2 regions of the Demequina lignilytica genome follow, and region 2 is predicted to be linked to the other one. Evidence: predicted binding sites of a transcription regulator. Region 2 holds the regulator's gene; the other holds the start of a gene.

Evidence for each region. The regulator LexA, encoded in region 2, represses DNA repair genes until DNA is damaged. The targets are predictions, from matches to a motif close to TCGAACANNTGTTCGA.
Region 1: recA (recombinase RecA) is a predicted target of LexA. The motif match lies at 1,670-1,685, and genes of this name have one in related genera.

Annotation. Positions count from the first base shown of each region.
Region 1 covers NZ_JAUHPZ010000006.1:5,347-9,371, reverse strand. Annotated here, with positions in the region: gene pgsA (CDP-diacylglycerol--glycerol-3-phosphate 3-phosphatidyltransferase) at 1-532, shown strand, start outside; gene QQX13_RS09555 (CinA family protein) at 519-1,001, shown strand; gene QQX13_RS09550 (helix-turn-helix domain-containing protein) at 1,094-1,405, shown strand; gene QQX13_RS09545 (DUF3046 domain-containing protein) at 1,409-1,645, shown strand; gene recA (recombinase RecA) at 1,825-2,898, shown strand; gene QQX13_RS09535 (regulatory protein RecX) at 2,898-3,446, shown strand; gene rny (ribonuclease Y) at 3,462-4,025, shown strand, end outside.
Region 2 covers NZ_JAUHPZ010000010.1:72,372-76,396, forward strand. Annotated here, with positions in the region: gene serA (phosphoglycerate dehydrogenase) at 1-803, shown strand, start outside; gene nrdR (transcriptional regulator NrdR) at 901-1,386, opposite strand; gene QQX13_RS12015 (LysM peptidoglycan-binding domain-containing protein) at 1,471-1,791, opposite strand; gene lexA (transcriptional repressor LexA) at 1,980-2,726, shown strand; gene QQX13_RS12025 (ATP-dependent DNA helicase) at 2,729-4,025, opposite strand, start outside.

The DNA of each region.
Region 1 (4,025 bases), on a different contig from region 2:
GCTCGTGGTGGTTCCCGTCATGGTCGTGCTCCTGTGGGCCGACGGCGGCGACGAGGGCGCGATGCGCTGGTGGGGCGTCGGACTGTTCATGGCGGCGGCCGCCACGGACTACCTCGACGGCTACCTCGCCCGCCGCTGGGGCGTCGTGAGCTCCTTCGGCAAGCTCGCCGACCCGATCGCCGACAAGGCGCTCGTGCTGGCGGCGCTCGTGATGATCGTGCTGATCGACGGGGTCCCGTGGTGGCCGGTGGTCGTCATCGCGGTGCGCGAGGTCTGGGTGACCGTCGGGCGCCTGCTGGTCGCGGAGGACACCGTCATCGCGGCGTCCCGCGGAGGCAAGCTCAAGACCTTCGCCCAGCTGCTGGCGATCTGGCTCTACCTGCTGCCCGGCACGCCCGCCTGGGTCGACACCGCGGCCTGGTGGGTGCTCATGGCGGCCACCGTGCTGGCCGTCGTCACCGGCGTGGACTACACGATCAAGATCCTGGCGGCGGCGCGCCACCAGCGGGCGGGCGGCCGTGAGCACGGCTGAGCTGCTCGTCGCCCGCCTGGCCGACCGCGGCGAGACGGTGGCCACCGCCGAGTCCATGACCGGCGGCGCCGTCTGCGCCGCGCTGGTCGCCGTGCCGGGGGCGTCGGCGGTCGTGCGCGGGGGCGTGGTCGCCTACACCGTCGAGATGAAGCAGCGCCTGCTCGGCCTGGATGCGTCGCTCATCGAGCGCGCCGGGGTGGTCTCCGAGCAGGTGGCGACCGCGATGGCCGCCGCGGCGCGCACGCTCACCGGAGCGACGTTCGGCATCGCGACCACGGGCGTCGCGGGTCCGGACGGGCACGGCGGACGGGAGGCGGGGACGGTGTGCCTCGCCGTCGCGGGCCCGCGCGGTGACCAGGTGGCGACGGTGCACCTCCCGGGGGACCGCGACGCCGTGCGCACCGGAGCGGTGGAGCAAGCGCTGGCGATGCTGCGCGCGGCGATGGCGGGAGACGTGACAGGGCTGTAACGCGCGCGCCACGGGGGCGGAACAACCGTGGGGTATGGTGCGTTGTGTCAGACATGGACAAGGGCCGCATGACGACGATGAGGGGAGGGCGCATGCCTGTGCTTCGCAACGAGATCGGCGAGGTCCTTCGCGACGCCCGTCTCACGCAGGGCAAGACCCTCCGTGACATCTCCTCGGGAGCGCGCGTCTCCCTCGGCTACCTGTCCGAGGTGGAGCGCGGCCAGAAGGAGGCCTCCTCGGAGCTGCTCGCCTCGATCTGCGACGCGCTCGACGTCCCCATGTCGGACATCCTGCGCGAGGTGTCGGACCGCTTCGCCGCCGCCGAGTCCCTCGACTCCGTGACGATGATGCCGTCGATCCCGGACACCGTCCCCGAGCTGCTCAGCTCGATGCGGTCCCGCTAGGGCGTGAGGCTCAGCGAGTTCTGGGCGCTGGCCGACGCCGTGTTCGGCGAGGCCTACGCGCGCACCCTGGCGCGCGAGCTCGCGCTGTCGGACCTCGAGTCCCTGACCCCCGCCGCCGCGCTCGAGCGCGGGCACGCCCCCCGGGACGTCTGGCACGCGTGGTGCGCCCAGATGGACGTGCCGCTCGACCGGCGCGACGGCGGAGACATCGAACGGCTGGTGCCCCCGCCGCGCCGATGACGCGCCACGGCGTGTCGCTTCCGATCGAACACGCGTTCGATTACTGTGGTCGACAGGACGCCGACCGGCCCGAGCCCTCCCCGACGTGGGAGGCCCCGACCGGCCGGTGTCAGAGGCTCGGCGTAGCGTCGACCTCGACCCGGCATCACCCGCCGCATCAGGCAACGGAAGGAAGCGACATGGCACAGGCACCCGATCGCAGCAAGGCCCTCGAGGCGGCACTCGGTCAGATCGACCGTCAGTTCGGCAAGGGCTCGGCGATGCGCCTGGGCGAGCAGCAGAAGGTCGCCGTGGAGGCGATCCCCACCAGCTCGCTCGCGCTCGACATCGCGCTCGGCATCGGCGGGCTGCCGCGGGGCCGGATCGTCGAGATCTACGGCCCGGAGTCCTCCGGAAAGACCACGGTGGCGCTCCACGCGGTCGCCAACATGCAGAAGCAGGGCGGCACGGCGGCGTTCATCGACGCCGAGCACGCGCTCGACCCGGAGTACGCCCGCAAGCTCGGCGTCGACACCGACAACCTCATCGTCTCGCAGCCCGACACGGGTGAGCAGGCCCTCGAGATCGCCGACATCCTGGTCCGCTCCGGCGGCATCGACATCCTGGTCATCGACTCGGTCGCGGCGCTGGTGCCCAAGGCCGAGATCGAGGGCGAGATGGGCGACAGCCACGTCGGCCTCCAGGCACGTCTCATGTCGCAGGCGCTTCGCAAGATCACGGGTGCCCTCAACACCACCGGCACCACCGCGATCTTCATCAACCAGCTCCGCGAGAAGATCGGCGTGTTCTTCGGCAGCCCCGAGACCACCACGGGCGGCAAGGCCCTCAAGTTCTACGCCTCGGTCCGCCTCGACGTGCGCCGCATCGAGACCCTCAAGGAGGGCACCGAGCCCGTCGGCAACCGCACCCGCGTCAAGGTCGTGAAGAACAAGATGGCGCCGCCGTTCAAGCAAGCCGAGTTCGACATCCTGTACGGCCAGGGCATCTCCCGCGAGGGAGGCATCATCGACCTCGGCGTGGAGCACGGCTTCGTCAAGAAGTCCGGTGCCTGGTACACGTACGAGGGGGACCAGCTGGGCCAGGGCAAGGAGAACGCCCGCAACTTCCTCAAGGACAACCCTCAGCTCGCGGACGAGATCGAGCGCAAGGTGAAGACCAAGCTCGGGGTCGGCGTGCCGATCGGTGAGGAGAGCCAGGACGCCCCCGAGCCCGTCGTCGCGCCCTCCGGCCGCAAGGGCAAGGCGGACTTCTAGTGGCGGGCCCGCGCGGTGCGCGGCGTCGCGAGGACGACGCCGCGCACCGGCGGGCGGCCGAGGCGGCCTCCGACCCCGCCGAGCGCGCGCGCGAGATCGCGCTGCGGCTCCTGACGCACGCGCCCCGGTCGGCATCCCAGCTGCGCGACGGCCTCCTCGCGCGGGACGTCGATCCCGGGACCGCGGAGCTCGTCGTGGACCGGTACATCGAGGTCGGCCTGCTCGACGACTCCGCGCTCGCCGCGACCATCGTGCGAACCCGGCACGCGGAGCGGGGCCAGGCCGGTCGGGCCATCCGGCAGGAGCTCCGCCGCAAGGGTTTCGACGACCACGACATCGAGACGGCGCTCGCCCAGGTCGACGAGGACGACGAGCGTCGGCGCGCCTCCGAGCTCGCCGCGCGCCGGTGGCACCAGCTGGCGTCGCACCCGGACGAGGTGCGCACCAGGCGCGTGGTCGCCATGCTCGGCCGCAAGGGCTACTCGAGCTCGCTCGCATTCGCCCTCGTGCGAGACTTGCGAGATGCCGATAGTCAGGAGGACCACTAAGCGGAGGGAGCCGGGATGCCGACGTCGGTGATCGTCCTGGTGCTCCTGGGCGCCTCCCTGGTCGCCCTGCTGCTGGTCCTGTTCGCCCGCCGAGAGGCCCGCGCCGAGCGGGAGGCCGGCCGTCGCGAGGCCGAGTCGCTGCGCGAGGACGCACGCGCCAGGCTGACCGAGGCCAAGCGTCGGGAGGAGCTGGCGCTGGCCCGTGAAGCGGAGATCGCCGCCGATCACCGGCAGGCGCAGCAGTACGCGCGCTCGCTCGAGGAACGGGCGGCGGTCGTGGTGCGTGACGAGAAGCGGCTCGCGCAGGAGCGCGCGCACGTCGATCAGGAGCGCGCGGCGGCCCTGGCGGATGTCGCCGGCACCACCCCTGAGGAGGCCCGGGAGGAGCTCCGCGCGGCCCTCGTCGCCGAGGCGCGCGCGAAGGCCGCGGGCGAGGTCCGGCGCATCGAGCGCCGCACCCGTGACCAGGCCGACCTCCGCGCCAGGGAGATCCTCGTGGACGCGATGCAGCGTCAGGCCCAGGCCACGTCGACCGAGCACGGCACCACGTGGGTCGACCTGCCGAGCGAGGAGATGAAG
Region 2 (4,025 bases):
CCACGGGCGCCCACGAGATCCGCGGTCGCACGCTCGGCATCGTCGGGTACGGCAACATCGGATCCCAGCTCTCGGTCATCGCCGAGGCGCTCGGCATGAACGTGATCTTCTACGACAACGCCGAGAAGCTCGCGCTGGGCAACGCGACCCGCATGCCGACGCTCGAGTCGCTGCTGGCGGAGGCGGACATCGTCACGCTGCACGTCGACGGACGCGCGGGGAACTCAGGATTCTTCGGGCGTCCCCAGTTCGAGACCATGAAGCCCGGCGCGTTGTTCCTCAACCTGTCGCGCGGGTTCATCGTCGACATCCAGGCGCTCAAGGAGCAGCTGGAGTCGGGCCACATCGGTGGTGCCGCGGTCGACGTGTTCCCGGACGAGCCGAAGAAGACCGGCGACCTGTTCGTCTCGCCGCTTCAGAACATGCCGAACGTGATCCTCACGCCGCACATCGGCGGCTCCACCGAGGAGGCGCAACGGGACATCGGCATCTTCGTCGCCACCCGTCTGCGCGACTACGTCTTCCACGGGTCCACGTCGCTGTCGGTGAACCTGCCGAACCTGTCGCTCGACCAGGTCCAGGGGTCCCACCGCATCGCCCACCTGCACGAGAACATCCCCGGTGTGCTCGCGGCCGTGAACCAGGTGTTCGCGGAGCACAACGTCAACATCGACGCTCAGCTGCTCGGCACTCGCGGCGAGCTCGGCTACGTGGTCACGGACGTGGCGTCCGGCATGGACGAGGATGCGGTCTCCGCGCTCGCGCAGATGCCCGGCACGGTCCGCCTCCGCGTCCTTTCCTGACGATCGGACCTCACGCCCCGGCGCGCCGCCCTCGCGGCCGTCGGGGCGTCGCCGTCTGCGCGTGCACAGGCGAGCGGCGGCGCGCCGGGAGCGCCTGCTACGAGCCCGCGGAATCGGACTCGGACGCGGCCGCCTCGGCGTCCTCGGCGCGCAGACGCGCGATCGCGTCCTCGAAGTCGTCGAGCGTCGCGAACGCCTGGTAGACGGACGCGAACCGCAGGTACGCGATCTCGTCGAGCTCCCGCAGGGGCGGGAGGATCGCCAGGCCGATGTCGGGGGCGTCGATCTCCGCCTGACCGTTCGAGCGGAGCGTCTCCTCGACGCGCTGCGCGAGCAGCGCGAGGTCGTCGTCGCTCACCGGCCGGCCCTGGCAGGCCTTCTTGACCCCCGAGACGATCTTGTCCCGGCTGAAGGGCTCCGAGACGCCGTTGCGCTTGACCACCGTGAGGCTCGCCGTCTCCACCGTGGTGAAGCGTCGACCGCAGCTCGGGCACTCGCGCCGGCGCCGGATGCTGGTGCCGTCGTCCGCGGTGCGCGAATCCACGACGCGCGAGTCGCCGTGGCGGCAGAACGGGCAATGCATGCGCTCACTCTGCCATGAACGACGCATGCCACCCAATCGCCGGCCGCTCCCGAATCGCGGCCGGCGCGGGTGACGCCGGGTCGGTCAGCCGGCCACCGGCACGTAGATCTGGTCGCCGGCGCGCAGATCGCTGCCGCTCATGGCGTTCAGCTGCTGGATCTCGACGACCGTGTCGCGCACGTCCTCACCGGGCTCGGTCCGCGAGACCGCGATCCCCCACAGGGTCTCGCCGGAGCCGACCGTGTACGTGTCCGCGACGACCGGCGCGACGTCCCCGGCCTCCGTGGCGAACGCCTGCGGACCCACGACGGCGGCGGCGAGCACCGCGAGCACGAGCGCGAGCACACGGCCGGTGCGGGCGCGTCGAGCCCGGGCCACGGGGTTCTGCGGTGCGTAGATGCTCATGATCGCCTCCTGATTCGAACGCCTGTTCTATCGAACGCTTGTTCTAGTTCTACCATCACGCCCCGACACCCGCAAGACACGCTCGAACATATGTTTGATTTCGCATGGCGGTTGCCCTAGCGTCGTGACACAAGAGGACCACCGGGGTCTGACATCGGATGCGGACCACGAGACGGGAGGCGCGGACCATGGCCCACGACACGACGGACGGGCTCCCGTCCCCTGGCGGCGCCGAGGGCGCCACGGTGCACGAGCTGCGCGACCCCGCCACCGGGCTCACCACCCGCCAGCGCGCGGTGGTCGACTTCATCCGCGCCACGGTCGCGGACCGCGGCTACCCGCCGACGCTGCGGGAGATCGGCGAGGCGGTCGGGCTCACGTCGCCGTCATCGGTCAAGCACCAGCTGGTGGCACTGGAGGCGAAGGGCGTGCTGCGACGCGACCCTCACCGCCCGCGCGCGATCGAGGTGGTCCTGCCCGGCGACGAGCCGCTCGAGGCCGCTCCGCCCGCCGCCGACGAGGCGCCGACGCCGCTGCCGGCGACCGCATCGTCCGCCGACCACATGGCCACGGTGCCGCTGGTCGGACGGATCGCCGCCGGCGGGCCGATCCTCGCGGACCAGGAGGTCGAGGACGTGTTCTCGCTGCCCCGCCAGCTCACGGGCGAGGGCGAGCTGTTCATGCTCAACGTGTCCGGAGACTCCATGATCGACGCCGCGATCTGCGACGGCGACTGGGTCGTGGTACGCCGCCAGCAGAGCGCGGAGAACGGCGACATCGTCGCGGCGCTGCTCGACGACGAGGCGACCGTCAAGACCTTCCGCCGGCGCGACGGCCAGGTCTGGCTCATGCCGCACAACCCCGCGTACACGCCGATCGACGGCACCCACGCCCGCATCATGGGCAAGGTCGTCTCCGTCCTGCGCCGCGTCTGACCTCAGGACGCGGCGAGGCGCCGCAGCGCGCCCAGCGCGATCTCGCGGTCGGTCGTGGGCCACAGGTCGGGCATCGACCGCGCGAGGAACCCCCCGTACCGCGCGGTGGCGAGCCTGGGATCCAGCACCGCCACCACGCCGCGGTCCGATGAGGACCGGATCAGCCGTCCCGCGCCCTGCGCCATGAGCAGCGCGGCGTGCGTGGCGCTCACCGCCATGAACCCGTTGCCCCCGCGCTGCGCGACGTCCTCCGTCCGCGCCTGCGCGATCGGCTCGTCCGGCCGCGGGAACGGGATCCGGTCGATCACCACCAGGCTCGAGGTGCGACCGGGCACGTCGATGCCCTGCCACAGCGACGTGGAGCCGAACAGGCAGGTGCGCTCGTCCTCGGCGAACCGCCGGACCAGCGTCGGAAGCTGGTCGTCGAGCTGGTAGAGCACCGGCACGTCGAGACGCTCCCGCATCGCCTCCGCCGCCTGCTGGGCCGCCCGATGCGAGGAGAACAGGCCGAGCGTGCGCCCGCCGGCGGCCGCGACCAGGGCCTCCAGCTCGTCGAGCGCCGCGGCGGACATCCCGCCCATGCCCGGCTTCGGCAGGTGGCGGGCGACGTAGAGGATCCCCTGGCGCGGGTAGTCGAAGGGGCTGCCGGCGTCGAGCGTCACGGGATCGTCGACTCCCAGATGCCTGGCGATGGCGCCGAAGTCGCCGCCGAGCGCGAGCGTGGCGCTCGTCATCACCGACGCCTTCTCCTCGAGCAGGCGCGTGCGGATCAGGCCGGCGACGTCGAGCGGCGCGGCGACGATGCGCTCGGGCACCTCCGCGTCGTAGTCGCCGTCGCGGGGGGCCAACCAGACGACGTACCGCCCGCTCTCCCCCTGCAGCTCCTCGCAGACGTCGAGGATCTCGCCGAGCGAGGCCGAGGCGATCTTCCCCGCCGATCCGGCCTGCTCGGCGTGCTTCTGCACCTGCGAGGCGATCGCCCGGGCCGCGCCGCGCACCTCCTCGACCGCCGCCGACAGATCGTCCGGCAGACCGAGCCGGAGCCGGCCGACCGTGCTGTCACCGAGCGCACCGTCGAGGTGACGCGCCGCGCGATCCAGGTCCTCGGTGGTGACGCCGCAGCGTCGAGCGGCCCTCGCCGCGCGGTCCACCGAGGCGACCGTGAGCTCGTGGGTGGCCGACGAGGTGATCCGCTGCACCAGCTCGTGAGCCTCGTCGACGATCAGCACGGAGTGCTCGCCCAGCATGTCGTGGCTGGTGGCCTGCACGCCGAGCACCGCGTGGTTGGTGACCACCACG